One region of the Streptomyces sp. NPDC052396 genome, then DNA from elsewhere that is predicted to be linked to it. Evidence: riboswitches for the same ligand, from Rfam matches in the RefSeq annotation. Region 1 holds a riboswitch; the other holds the start of a gene.

The links. A riboswitch is a leader RNA that binds a small molecule or an ion and turns the genes downstream of it on or off. The one in region 1 is predicted to bind magnesium.
Region 2: it holds a riboswitch for magnesium, as region 1 does, so the genes downstream of both, ACIHFE_RS31955 (NRAMP family divalent metal transporter) here and ACIHFE_RS25380 (TetR/AcrR family transcriptional regulator) in region 1, are expected to answer to the same signal.

Annotation. Positions count from the first base shown of each region.
Region 1 covers NZ_JBIUAW010000010.1:154,666-161,797, forward strand. The annotation lists gene ACIHFE_RS25365 (amidase) at 1-1,044, opposite strand, end outside; gene ACIHFE_RS25370 (hypothetical protein) at 1,031-1,240, opposite strand; gene ACIHFE_RS25375 (MBL fold metallo-hydrolase) at 1,412-2,344, opposite strand; gene ACIHFE_RS25380 (TetR/AcrR family transcriptional regulator) at 2,465-3,043, opposite strand; M-box (ykoK) riboswitch at 3,341-3,517, opposite strand; gene ACIHFE_RS25385 (ribonuclease J) at 3,977-5,662, shown strand; gene ACIHFE_RS25390 (cold-shock protein) at 6,027-6,230, opposite strand; gene ACIHFE_RS25395 (helix-turn-helix domain-containing protein) at 6,474-6,812, opposite strand.
Region 2 covers NZ_JBIUAW010000020.1:27,335-34,466, reverse strand. The annotation lists gene ACIHFE_RS31990 (hypothetical protein) at 1-122, shown strand, start outside; gene ACIHFE_RS31985 (hypothetical protein) at 334-582, shown strand; gene ACIHFE_RS31980 (hypothetical protein) at 1,063-1,494, shown strand; gene ACIHFE_RS31975 (hypothetical protein) at 1,475-1,807, opposite strand; gene ACIHFE_RS31970 (winged helix-turn-helix domain-containing protein) at 1,807-2,160, opposite strand; gene ACIHFE_RS31965 (hypothetical protein) at 2,201-2,458, opposite strand; gene ACIHFE_RS31960 (hypothetical protein) at 2,573-2,824, opposite strand; gene ACIHFE_RS31955 (NRAMP family divalent metal transporter) at 2,902-4,548, opposite strand; M-box (ykoK) riboswitch at 4,839-5,012, opposite strand; gene ACIHFE_RS31950 (DUF6227 family protein) at 5,235-6,026, shown strand; gene ACIHFE_RS31945 (cold-shock protein) at 6,194-6,397, shown strand; gene ACIHFE_RS31940 (DEAD/DEAH box helicase) at 6,586-7,132, shown strand, end outside.

The DNA.
Region 1 (7,132 bases):
GCGGACGTAGTCCCCGGCGCTCATCAACTCGCTTGCCTCCAGGAGGATGCGGACGTCCTCCTGGTACAGCTCGGGGACCGTGCGCAGGCTGTTCTCGTGGTAGGCCCCGGCCTCCGGCACCATCAGACCCCACTGGGTGGCCTGGATGTAGCGGGTCATCGGGATGTCGACCTCGACGAGCCGTGCGCCCAAGGTTTCCAGCTGCCCGATGGCGTGCCGGACGGCGGTCTCCACGCGCGGGTCGACGTTGTCGAAGTAGTAGGTGCGCGGCAGGCCGATGCGCAGCCCCGTCAGGTCCGTGCCGGCACCGGGCCGGTAGTCCGTAGCGGGCACGGACAACGAGGCGGGGTCGCGCGGATCGTGTCCGGCCAGTGCGGTCAGGACCAGGGCGGCGTCCTCGACGGTGCGGGTGATCGGACCGACGTGGTCCAGCGACCAGGACAGGGAGGTGACGCCGTGGCGGGGGACGAGACCGTAGGTCGGTTTGAGCCCGACGACCCCGTTGAGCGCGGCGGGCACCCGGATCGACCCGCCGGTGTCGGTGCCCAGGGCGAAGGTCGCGGTGCCCGATGCGACGGCGACCGCGGAGCCGCCGCTGGAACCACCGGCGACCCGGCCGCGGTCCCAGGCGTTGCGGGTCTGCGGAGTGGTCAGGCCGAACGCGAACTCGTGGGTGTGGGTCTTGCCGAGCAGGACCGCGCCGGCCGCGTTCAGACGCGCAGCGACCGTGCTGTCCGCCGTCGCGCGATGGTCGGCGCGCACCCGGGAGCTGGCCGTGGTGGCCATCCCGCCGACGTCGATCAGGTCCTTGAGTCCCATCGGGATGCCGTGCAGCGGTCCCCGGTAACGGCCGTGCGCCGCTTCGTGTTCGGCCTCGCTCGCCGCCCGGCGTGCCTGCTCCGCGGTGACCGTGACATAGGCGCCGAGGTGCGGTTCCACTTTCTCGATGCGATCGAGGACGGAGTCGACCAGTTCGACGGGGGAGAGTCGCCGGGCACGGATCGCGTCCGCGGCGGCGGCGAGGGACAACTCATACGGCTGCATCGTGCGACTCCTGTCCGGCGCGGTAGGCGGCGGCGGGCGGGACATCCGCGAAGTCCAGCTCGCGCAGGACCGCGACGACGCCGTGGATGTGGTTGGCGACGGCGGCGACCGCGGCGTGGCGTTCGGCGGGCAGCACAACCCCCGCGCGGGCGGCCCAGCGGGCGGCCTCCGGCGGTGTGAGTTCGACAGTGGTCATGGACCTTCTCTTTCCCGGTCGAGGGTGGGGCGGCGGAGTACTTGAAGGCGCTAAAGGCCAAGAATTGGCGTCAGGCGACCGCAGGTGCCACGACTGCTCGGTGGCGCGGCTGTTCGGTGGTCCGCGCGTGGGCCACCGAACACCGCCGTGCGCGGGGCACCGGTCGTGTGGTCAGGCCTCGGCGGCCGGGATCTCGCCGCCGTGCTCGGCGAGCAGCCGGTAGCGGCCGTGCTCCCGGCGGACGGTGCCGGCCGTGGGCCGCGGGAAGTGGGTGCCCAGGAGCAGCGCGTCGGTGTCCGCCACGCCGTCGAGCAGCCGGGCGCGGGTGCGGATCGCCTGGGCGGGGTCGATGTCGACGCAGCTGTGCACGTGGGGGTGGGACAGCTGCACAGGGTGGTGGATGCTGTCGCCGGTGATCAGCGCCCGCCGGTCGCTGCCGCGCAGTTCGACGGCGACCTGCCCCGGAGTGTGGCCCGGGGCGGGGACCAGGAGGACGCCCGGCGCCACCTCGTGTCCCTGCTCGGGCACGTCCACGAGGTCGTACTGTCCGGCGTCGCGGACGGGGTGGACGGAGTCGCGGAACATCTGGGCGCGGGCCTCGTCCAGGTCGGTGGCGGCCCAGTGGTCCCATTCGGTGCGGCTGGTGAGGTAGCGGGCGTTGGGGAAGGCGGGGACCCAGTCCTCGCCGGCCAGGCGGGTGTTCCAGCCGACGTGGTCGGTGTGCAGGTGCGTGGTGATCACCAGGTCCACGGACTCGGGCGGGAAGCCGGCCGTCGCCAACCGCTCCAGGAAGTCGGTGTCGAGACCGTTCCAGGCCGGGTTGGCACGGGTCTTGCCGTTGCCGATGCCGGTGTCCACGACGATCCGCAGTCCGCCGGCCTCCACCGCGAAGCTGTGGCTCGCCAGCCGCGGGACATCGGCGTCGGCGAAGTCGGGCCGCAGCCACGACGCCTCGTCCAGCACCTCCCTGGTGGCGTCCGGCAGCAGCCACGGTCCGGTCTCGCGAGGCAGCTCGATCTCATCGACGCGGCGTACGACGATGTCGCCGAGGCTCCATCCCGTGCTGGTGGCGGGGGTGGCCTGACGGGGGGTGGCGGTGCTCATCGGTGGGACCCTTTCAGGTCAGGCCGCGCGTGGACGGCGCGTGACACGGAAGCCTTAAGGCGAATGCTTTGCATTAAGCATTCTAGGATGGCGCCACCTCAAAACGCAAACCTTTAGCTTTTAGGTGCCCGAAGGGGACCCGCCGCGACCGAGCGCCGCCGCCACCAAGCGGCCGACGTACGCCTGGGACAGCTCCGAGGGGCGGAACAGGATCCGATACATCAGCGGGGCGACCACGACGTCCAGCAGCGTCTCCAGGTCCGGCACGGCCTCCCCGCGCCCGGCTGCGCGTACGCCGATGACCTTCAATTGCTCGGCGGCGTAGTCGGAGCAGCGCGCCGCATTGCCCTGCCCTGGGTCACCCAGCAGGGCATCGCGGATGTACGTGCGACCCGCCGTCGAGGACATCTCCTCAGCGAACTGCACGGTCCACGCCTCCAGGTCCGCTCGCAGGCCACCGCGGTCGGCCGGCGGGGCATCCGGGCGCAGCCGCTCGACAGCCACATCGGACAGCAGTTCCCGCAGGTCTCCCCAGCGGCGGTAGACAGTGGACGGCGTGACCCCCGCGCGGGCCGCGATCAGCGGCACGGTCAGCGCGTCCCGCCCCATCTCCGCCTCAAGATCACGGACCGCCTGGTGCACGGACTGCTGGACGCGGGCACTGCGCCCACCGGGGCGTGTGGTCGCTCGGGCACTCATGGGGACAGCCTAATGCGAAGAAATTGCGTCTGCCGGAACGGTCGGCCGGAAGTGGAGTGGCCCTCCCGCCCTCCCGCACCGCCGGCCGTGGCACGCGGTTCAACCCACGAACCGGCTCGCGGCCATCGCCCGATCTTGAAGAGTCCGCACACCTCGCCAACATCACGCGGCGGCCGTTCTGATTCCCGCCCCCAACGGCCCGATCACGAAGTGCGGGAGCAGACCTCGCCACTGGGGAACGCCGAGCCCCCTGCCAGTACCTAAGACCCCCGGGCAGGGGGAAACCGGCCTTCCTGGACGACGCCCTCCACGTAAGAGCTTCGGCACTGCACGGCGTATCCCCACCCTGCGGACGGGAAGCCACTTGGGGTCACCCCTTAAGCCGAGGAGACCTGTCCTGATCCTGGGCGTCTCTCGACGTCGTCGGGTCAGTGGCCTGTATCCGTGCAGACGCCTCACCGAACGAGGTGCCTATTTTCAGCCACTGCGGACGTTACCTTGCTTGCGTCGACGCGCAAGTGAACGTGGCGCCAAGAACTGGCCATAAAATGCTGGCCACTTGCAGGAGTGTCGGCCATGTCCTTCGTCGGATTCAGGCGATCACGCGGTGGCTGTCACGGCAGGCGGGGCCATGCGGGGCGGAGGAGAGCTTGAGTGCGGATCTTGCCACTGCTTTCGGCAAGGTGCAGCGGGACCACTCGGACAGTGCAGCTACTGGCCCCCGACGCGCGACGCCACCCCGGCACACGCCGCGGCTGCTGCGGTCGCCGCGGCTGCGGTTGCCCTCCTGGCTTGGGGCCGGGGCAGCGGACAGATGAGACGGGCGCCTATCTGAGCCCAGTACGTCCTCCGGCGGCGCGGGTGGTATCGAGCGCTCGTCGGATCGCACAGGCAATGGATCACCCTGTCCCGCTCTCCGGGTACCGTCAGGGTATGAGTCATCCGCACCCCGAGCTGAAAGCCGCCCCACCCCTTCCCGAAGGAGGGCTGCGGGTCATCGCCCTGGGCGGCCTGGGTGAGATCGGCCGCAACATGACCGTCTTCGAGCACGCCGGCAAGCTGCTCATCGTCGACTGCGGCGTGCTGTTCCCCGAGGAGACCCAGCCCGGCGTGGACGTGATCCTGCCGGACTTCACCTCGATCCGGGACCGGCTGGACGACATCGTGGCCGTGGTCCTCACCCACGGCCACGAGGACCACATCGGCGGCGTGCCGTACCTGCTGCGCGAGCGGTCCGACATTCCCCTGGTCGGCTCCAAGCTGACGCTGGCGTTCCTGGAGGCCAAGCTCAAGGAACACGGAATCCGGCCGCGCACGGTGCGGGTGCGGGAGGGCGACCGGCGTGGCTTCGGGCCCTTCGACTGCGAGTTCGTGGCGGTGAACCACTCCATCCCCGACAGCCTCGCGGTCGCTATCCGCACCCGGGCCGGGATGGTGCTGCACACCGGCGACTTCAAGATGGACCAGTTCCCTCTCGACGACCGCATCACCGATCTGCGCGCCTTCGCCCGCCTCGGCGAGGAGGGCGTGGACCTGTTCCTCACCGACTCCACCAACGCCGAAGTACCCGGTTTCACCACCTCCGAGCGAGAGCTGAACCCGGCGATCGAGCAGGTGATGCGCACCGCGCCGCGCCGGGTCATCGTCTCCAGCTTCGCCAGCCATGTGCACCGCATCCAGCAGGTCTTGGATGCCGCCCACCAGCACGGCCGCAAGGTCGCCTTCGTCGGCCGGTCGATGGTCCGCAACATGGGCATCGCCCGTGACCTGGGCTATCTAAAGGTCCCCTCCGGTCTGGTCGTGAGCACGAAGGAGCTGGAGAAGCTCCCGGACCACAAGATCACTCTGGTGTGCACCGGCTCCCAGGGCGAACCGATGGCCGCGCTGTCACGGATGGCCAACCGCGACCACATGATCCGCATCGGCAAGGGCGACACCGTCCTGCTCGCCAGCTCCCTCATCCCCGGCAACGAGAACGCCATCTACCGGGTGATCAACGGACTCACCCGGTGGGGCGCCCACGTGGTCCACAAGGGCAACGCCAAGGTGCACGTCTCCGGGCACGCCAGCGCCGGCGAACTCGTCTACTGCTACAACATCGTCAAACCCCGCAACGTCATGCCCGTGCACGGCGAATGGCGCCACCTGCGGGCCAACGCCGACCTCGCCATCCGTACCGGTGTCGACCCCGACCGGGTCGTCCTCGCCGAGGACGGCGTCGTCGTCGACCTGGTCGACGGACGCGCATCCATCACCGGCAAGGTCCCCGCCGGCAACGTCTACGTGGACGGCATGGAAGTCGGCGGCGCCACCGAAGCGTCCCTCAAGGACCGCCTCACCCTCGCCGCCGAAGGCGTGGTCACGGTAGTGGCGATCGTCGACGCGGACACCGGCGCCCTCGCCGAGGCCCCCGACTTCCTGGCCCGCGGCTTCGTCCACGACGACACCACCTTCGAGCCGGTCATCCCCGTCATCGAGAAGACCCTGGCCACCGCGGCCCAGGAAGGCGTCGGGGACGCGCGCCAACTCGAACAACTCGTCGCCCGCGCTGTGGCGAACTGGGCGTTCCGCACCCACCGCCGCAAGCCCCTCATCATCCCCGTCATCGTCGACGCCTGAGCCACAGCCCGGCACCACGGTTCCCGTTCCGCCCGCGGGCCCGCCGGCATCGAGGTCGGGCACGGGAGTCAGCGGCCGCCCCAGCAGGCCGGGGTGGCAACGCACTCCACGTGATGGGTCATCGGGAACATGTCCCAGGACAGAAGGCGTGAAAACCCGCGGTTCAGCTGCACGGTAGCCGCGCAGGACATGCGGCTCGCGTGCCCGGCGACCATCAGGGGCCGCGCAGCCATTGCTGCGCGGCCCCTGATCTTGTGCCGGCCCGGCACGAGATCAGGCGACTTCGTCCAGGTGGGCGGCAGGGCCCGCGCGGGCGGCGGCCACCGGACGCGGCGTGCGCGATCCCTCGGGCAGGTCTGCGAGGTCAGGCCAGGTTGATGTTCTCGGCCTGCGGGCCCTTCTGACCCTGGGTGACGTCGAACGTCACGGCCTGGCCCTCCTGGAGCTCACGAAAGCCTGTGGAGTTGATCGCGGAGTAGTGCGCGAAGACATCCGGGCCGCCGCCGTCCTGGGCGATGAAGCCGAAGCCCTTCTCCGCGTTGAACCACTTCACAGTTCCCGTAGCCATGGTCATGCCTTCCAGTCGATGAACGCCTCCCACTCCATGTGGCAGACGGAGGTGATCGCCCTGGTCCCTGCGGCACAGCACAGCAAAACGCCCACACCGGAGGCGTGGGCAAGAGGGAATTCCGAACCACGACAGCTGACGCAGACGCTACACGCCCACACGCCGCGTCACCATAGGAAAAGATCACTCCGCACACCGAGGCCGTGCGTGCGATGCCCGCCGGCGCTGACGGGCACGCTCATCTCATTCGGTTGCCGTTGGGTTCGCCGATTCGGCGGCGCGGCGATATTCGGCGTTGATGCGCTGGGCTTCCTCGAGCTGGTCTTCGAGGATGACGATCCGGCAGGCGGCCTCGATGGGGGTGCCCCGATCGACGAGTTCCCGGGCGCGGGCGGCGATGCGCAGCTGGTAGCGGGAGTAGCGGCGGTGGCCGCCTTCGGAGCGCAGGGGGGTGATCAGGCGGGCTTCGCCGAGGGCGCGGAGGAAGGCGGGGGTGGTACCGAGCATCTCGGCCGCCCGGCCCATGGTGTAGGCGGGGTAATCGTCGTCGTCGAGACGGCCGAACGTGTCATCTGCTGTCATTGCACCTCTCTGTGGAACGCGTCGAGGGGCCCTGGCGCCGTCCGGCACCAGGGCCCCGAAGGAACTACTACACCATCTGCCGGCCCTGACCCTGGACCGGCCCTCTGTTTCCGCAGACCCGACCGAGACGCTGTCGGGGGCGCGGGGATCGCGGTTGCTTGACCGGAGACCACCTCACTATCGATGTCCTGCGGTACCCGGGTCCTGGACTTCCACCCGGGCGATCCTGATGGCGCTCGGCTCCTCCGTCCTTCCTTCTTGATCAACTACTCACTGACGAAAACCGCGGACTGCTGGTACTGCAAACTGCTGGCGGCCTC
Region 2 (7,132 bases), on a different contig from region 1:
ACGAAGGTGGTACCCGGCTCCACCTCACCGTCGACACCATGCGTCCCGCCGAGCCCGCGCGATCCTGGCTGGCGACCAGCCGGAGCGTGGCGGCCGACCACCCGCAGGGCGACGAAGCCTGACAGTCCGTGCACGCCCCCGCACATGCCCCCAGGTCAGCGACCTGAGGGCATCAGTGAATCGCCGACTCGACCTGATCGGCGTGGGCTCCGCGTGGAGGAAGCTCCGCACCCGGCCGGGCTGCCCCGCATATGAGGAGGGTCCCACACGGTGGGCGCCGCGACCTTCTCATCCCGGAGGGCGAAGCTCACGAAAGGACCGTACCGTTGGCCCATGAGCGTCTTCATCAAACTGGTGGAAAATCGCCCACCGAAGGAATACGCGAACGATCGTACGGCGGATATCTCCTACGACGACACCGTCGAGGGCAACGCCGAGATCAGTTACCAGTACGACGTACTTCCCGGCGGCATCCTGAGAATCCTGCGGGTCGCAAGAGGAGAGGAAGCCGTCATCCATGCGGTCTACGCCCCGGGCCTGTGGTTCCGCGTCGAGGGCCTCTGTCGCGGCACTACGGAATAGCGGCCTCCCATGCGTGCGCTGCCGATCATGGACCTGTGTCGTTGTCCATCTCCTTCACGGACGGAGCAACGTGGCTCCCAGTTCCGTTGCGGGCGGGTCCGACTGGCACAAAGGCGCAGGTCAGCCCTCACAAAGCGCGTGAGCAATGCGTGAGCGGTGCGTGCACGGACGCCCTTGGACAGGCTCGGACGAGCCTGTCTCAGCCGGACGCCACACCCGTGCTGACCTGCGCAGGAGTCGCTGAGCTGGATTACGGCTCGTCCTCCTGGACGATCTCCTCGGGACTTTTAATCCATTGGTTGTGGGTTCGAGTCCCACACGGCCTACCCGGTTCAAGGCCCGGCATGGAGCGTTCTCCGTGCCGGGCCTTGGCGCGATCCGGCGCACCGGGGATGCCGAGCGGCCCCGGAAGGTGTAGACGAGTGCCCGCCTCCTCCAGCGGAGGAACGGCAGAGGACTTGGCTACCGAAGGTGGGAATCATGAACGCCACGAAATCGCTCGCCCTTCCCTTCGCCGCCGGCCTGGCGATGGTCGCCGCCGCCCTGGCGGTACCGGCCTCGGCCGCCCCCGGGGACGGACACCCGGTGGTGACCGTACGGGACGTCACGCTCACCAACGCGGACAGCGGGGAGACCGTGCAGGCCCACCCCGGGGACACGGTGCGGGTGTCCCTCACCGGCGCCAGAGTGGACGGCAGGACCTGGGCCTGGTCCATTCCGGTCAGCGACCATGCACAGGTGCTCAACCGGACCATAGGTGAGAACACCGCGAACGGTGACGCCATGGGCTATTTCCGGGTCAATGCCCCGGGCACCGCCCGGATCGATTCGGTCAAGCGATGTGTGGCCGACCCGGGGCAGGTCTGCCCGCGCCTGGGGGTGCTCTGGCGGGTCACGGTCGTGGTGAGGTGACCCGGGGTTCGGCGCGCCAGCGCAGCCCCCGTACGCCGGACTCCCCGGAGAGCTGATCGACCAGCTGCTCCAGCGGGTTGGCGCCGAGGCCGTCCATGGTCATGGCCACGGTCACCCGGAGCAGCACGGTGCCGTCGTCCTGTGGATGGCTGTCAAAGGCCAGCAGATGGGCGCCGGTCGAGGTCAGGGTGAGGATGCACAGGGCCCGCACCTTGGCCTCGGCCTCGGCGGCGCACTCGGCGTGCAGGGTGACGGGCACGGGCGGGCGGCCCTGCCGGGCGGCCCGGACACGGGTCAGCGGGACAAAGCGCATCAGGCCGCCGCCCGGGACGGGTCATAGGCGTAGCCGACCTGCCGTACGGTGCGGATGACCTCGCGCAGCCGGGGCCCCAACTTGCTCCGCAGCCGGGCGATATGAACGTCCACGGTCCGCCCGCCCGCGGCGCCGTCACGGCGCACCACGGTCTGCAGCTGGTGCCGGCTGAGCACTTGCAGCGGGCGGGCGGCCAGCCGGGCGAGGATCTCGAACTCGGCGTAGGTCAGCGTCAGTTCGCGCCCCTCGGCGGTCACCGACCGGCGCCCATGGTCGATGACGATCCCGTCGGTCTCGTCGGCCGGGGGCGGGACGGCTCCGGGGCGGGCGCAGCGCGGGTAGTGCAGGGACATGGCTGACTCCTTCCATCATCTCCTGAAGGGGGCTGGTGGATCAGAGCTCGGGGCGCCAGGCCGCCGCCAGCCGGCGTCGGCCGTCGTCGCCGATGACGGTGTGCCAGTGGGCCCGCGGCCGGGCCGGGCGAGTGCCCGGCTCCAGCGGGGCGGCGGCGTGCAGCACCGGGCTGTCCACGGCGCCGTCCGCGACGCGAGCGGCGACCTGCCGGATCCGGTCGAACAGGGCGGCCAGTGGGCGGTGTTGACGCGCCGGGGCGTGGCGCAGGGAGTGGTGGTGCAGGGTGAAGACGGACATGCGGGATCACCTCCGGTCGGAAGCGGGAGAAGAGGACGCCGGGCGCCCCTGGGGGCGCGGGGCGGCTATGAGGTGCGGCTCCGCCCGCGGCCCGCACGGGCGGACCGCCGGCGGTCAGGCGCGATGCGCGGGCGTCGCCGCCTCGGCGATGCGCTGGGCGGCGGCCAGCGGCAGCGCGGCGAACTGGGCCAGCCAGCGGGCGTGGTGGCCCTGTCCGGCCAGGACATAGGCGAGGTGCACGCGCCGGTCGTACGCCATGCCGGGCGCCGCGGTGGGACAGGTCCGCGGGTCGTGCAGCAGATAGGCGCGTTCGGGGCCGTCGTGCAGGGCGAGCCGTACGCGGGGGCAGGTGTGCGGGGCATGCATAAGAAGCCTCCTTCCGGTGCGGGGCGCCCCATCAGGGGCGCGGCCGGCCAACAACGACCCCTGGAAAAGCGCCCCGCTCAGCCCTGAGCGAGCTGGACGACGTGGATGATCACCAGGACCATGGCGATCACCAGGTACACCCGCAGCGCACCCATGCCGACCTTGCGCCCGCTGGACATCACCGGTGCCGGCAGTTCCTCCAGCGGCGGCATCCGCCAGTTCTCCTTGCCCGTACGGTCGATGGGCGCGGCCGGTGCCCAGCCCTTGCGGCGGCGGCGTACCTCGGCGTAGCCGATGGCGAGGATGCCGGCGACGCCGCAGATGGCCATGATGTCCAGGATCGCGCCGGAGGTGATGTCGGGGAAGGCCACCGAGGCGGTCAGGATGATGGACAGGGTGACCAGGACGCCGACGACGAATGAGGTGAAGGCGTTGGTCCAGCGGCCGTTGGCCCAGGGGCCCAGGACGGCCTTGTCGTTGCAGAGCAGCAGCAGGAAGACGGTGGCGGAGGGCAGCAGCACTCCGGCGAGGGTCTGCACTCCGGTGGTGATCAGGCCCAGCGGGGAGCCGGGGATGATCACGATGACGGCGGCGAGCAGGATGACGCCGGCGAAGATGGCGTAGAAGCCCTTGGCGCCGCGCACCCCGCGGTGCAGGGAGTGCTTGAGGCCCAGTACGTCACCGAGTGCGTAGGCGGTGGACAGGGAGACGGCCGAGGCGCCGATGATGGAGGCGTCCAGCAGGGCGATGGCGAACAGTACGCCGGCCAGCTTCCCGGCGTGGGCCTCCAGGCCCCGGGCGATGCCTGCCGCGTCGTCGAAGTTGCCGAATTCCTTGGTGCCCGCGAAGGTCGCGGCGGTGAAGCCGATCATCGCGGCGGCGCCCAGCACCACGATCACGATGCCCAGCCAGAGGTCGGCCTTCTCGTACTTCATAAAGCGCGGGGTGATGCGCTTGTCGATGACGTAGGACTGCTGGAAGAACAGCTGCCAGGGCGCCACCGTGGTGCCCACGATTGCGATGATCAGCAGCATCACATCGGAGAGCTTGGCGCCGTGCGGCATGCCGGGCACCACCATGTCGTGGGCCATGGTGCCGGTGCTGGGGTGGATCATGAAGTAGATGGGGATCAGCAGCAGCGAGCCCACACACAGCAGGATGGCGGTGCGCTCGAAGCGCCGGAACGAGCCGGTGGTCGCGGCCGCGATCACCACCGCCGCGGCCACCAGGACGCTCAGTGTCTTGGGCAGTCCCAGATAGCCCACGGCGAGGGTGACACCGATGAACTCGGTGACGATCGTCAGGGCGTTGAGCAGGAACAGGTCGATGACGGAGAAGGCGCCCCAGAACTTGCCGAAGCGCTCCAGGATCAGCCGGGCGTGCCCGACTCCGGTGACGGCGCCCAGCCGCAGCACCATCTCCTGGTTGACATAGAGGACGGGGACCAGCAGCAGCAGCGTCCACAGCAGGCTGGTGCCATAGTTCTGGCCGGCGTTGCCATAGGTGTCGAAAGCGCCGGCGTCGTTGTCGCCGACCATCACGATCAGGCCGGGGCCGACGATCGCGAGCAGCGTCTTGAGCTTGGCGGACAGTCCCTTGCGGGGCGCGGTGTCATCCAGCTTGATGGTGCCGAGCGCGCCCCGGATGTCGCCGAGGTGGGCGTCGTCCAGGACCGCGGCGCGCGGTGCGGCGGTGGTCTGCGGGGTGGTGATGGTGTCGGTCATGACAGCCTCCCGGGTCCCCCGTAGGGGAGGTTGCGGGCACGCAGCAGCGATCCTTCCTGCGTGCGCGCAGCACAAGCGCCCGGGGCGGCGATGACCGCACGGGTGGGGACTGGTGAAGGACGCGCAGGAAAGGTGGTTACCGCGTACCGGAGGTCAACGAGGACATACGGATACGGGGCCGACTGTGGCCCGGACTACTGCAACTGCAGTCCATGTCTCTCGCCTCCTCCCGGCCGGGGCGCACGCGGGCGCCGAACGACACGGCAAGGAGCGGACCGGTCCTGCCGACCGGTTCACCCCTACTCGTCAGAGCTTTGGCACTCCACGGCGTAATCCCCTTCTCGGGGAAGCCACTTGGGGTCACCCCTTAGGCCGGGGAGACCTGTCCTGAACCTGGGCGTCTCTCGACGTCGTGGGGTCAGTGGCCTGTGTCCGTGCAGACGCCTCACCGAACGAGGTGCCTCCTGCTTTTCACAACAGGAGCAGCATAGACCCTTACTTGCATGATGATGCAACTACTTGACTCAACCTTGACGGTCTGCTCTCGGGTCCACTCGCGGTTCGTTCCCCGGTTCGCCCTGTGGAGCCTTCCGGCCAGTTGCCGGAAACCCGGCCCCCGCTTGGTGTTCGCGCCGCTACGGTAAGTGCGCGGGGAGGGTGCGGCGAAGGCGGGGAGGTCGAGAGGCATGGAGCAGATGCGCATGGGCGGGGGCGAGGTGGGCGACCCGACGCCCGCCGCACAGGTCGCGGAGCTGTTGAAACGGGCGCAGAACGGGTTCGAGATCGATGAGCCGGCGCTCACCCGGCTGCGTACGGCGCTGATGCACCAGACCGAACTGCGCTCCTACCGCCAGCGCAACGACCGGCCGCGCCCGCTGCGGTGCAATACCTACCGGCATATCTTCCTGCTCGCCGACGGCAGCAGCCTGCTGCTGTACGAGCTGGAGCACGACACCGGCCCCGCCCCGCAGAACTTCGAGCTCTACACCGACGAGGACGCGCTGGACGAGGCCGAGCGGCGGGTGCACCAGCGCATCGGCGGCGGCATCGGCCCCGGCAGCGAGGATGAGGAGCTGCCCGCCTGGCTGGCCGAGGAGCTGCTGCTGGCCATGGGCCCCACCCGGCCGCGCCGGGAGTATGTCTCCGAGGCGTCCCCGGACCACGCCCGGCGGCTGCTGCGCCGGGCGGAGAACACCGACGGGCCCGGGGAGGTGATCGGCGAGATCCTCCAGGGTGCCCTGGGTCACCACATCGCCCTGGTCACCAAGCCCCGGCGGCGCGGGCCGGGCCGGGACACCACCTGGTGCCGCTTCTATGAGCACGCCTTTCTGCTGGAGGGCGGCGGCGAGGTCAGCCTCTGGGAGCTGGAGCACAATATGACCGCCGACGGTCGCCTGGTGTGCGAGGTCTACCTGGACGAGGCGGAGGCCGAGGTGGCGGCCGACCGGCACGCCCGGGCCCTGGGAGTCGAGTTATAGGGTGATTCCGGACCACCTCTGGACCGCACGACGGGCCTGTGTTAGGCTCATGCAAGTTGCAATTGTGGTACCCATGAACTCGTGTGCGCCTCGGTTCTGAACTGAGGCGCATTTTTGTTTCTGCCGGTCTTTTCCGGTGTGGGGCCCATCCCATTGAGGAGATAGACATGGCTACTGGCACCGTGAAGTGGTTCAACTCGGAAAAGGGCTTCGGCTTCATCGAGCAGGACGGCGGCGGCCCGGACGTCTTCGCCCACTACTCGAACATCGCCTCCAGCGGCTTCCGTGAGCTGCTCGAGGGCCAGAAGGTTTCCTTCGACGTCACCCAGGGCCAGAAGGGCCTGCAGGCGGAGAACATCGTCGGCATCTGACGACCCTCGCTTTTCCGCGGCCGGTTGGCCGCATCGCAATGGGGCACGCACCGCGCGGTGCGTGCCCCATTGTTCACGTCGCATTCTTTACGCCGCATTCTTCAAGCCGCACCGCGCGCCCAGGCTCGAACCGATCGACGGAGCCTCAATCACCGGGCGTGCCGCCCCCGTTGAGGGAAGGTCCCCGAATGACTCGCTCCGCCCGTCCCGCCCGCACAGCCACCGGCGCCCGTCCGGCCGCCACCGCCGCCCGCCGACGCCCCGCGCCCCAGGGTGAGTTCACCACGCCCGAGGCCACCACGCCCGCGCTGCCGCCGGTTGGCTCCTTCGCCGAACTCGAGCTGCCCGGGGCCCTGCTGGACACCCTGACCCGCCAGGGCGTCACCGAGCCCTTCCCCATCCAGGCGGCCACCCTGCCCAACTCGCTGGCCGGCCGGGACGTCCTGGGCCGCGGCCGGACCGGCTCCGGCAAGACGCTCGCCTTCGGGCTGGCCCTGCTGGCCCGTACCGCGGGCCGGCGCGCCCAGCCGCGGCGTCCGCTGGCCCTGGTCCTGGTGCCCACCCGGGAGCTGGCCCAGCAGGTCACCGACTCCCTGACGCCCTACGCCGAGGCGGTGCGGCTGCGGATGACCACCGTGGTCGGCGGCATGTCCATCGGCCGCCAGGCCAACGCCCTGGCCAAGGGCGCCGAGGTGCTGGTCGCCACCCCCGGCCGGCTGGCCGACCTGATCCAGC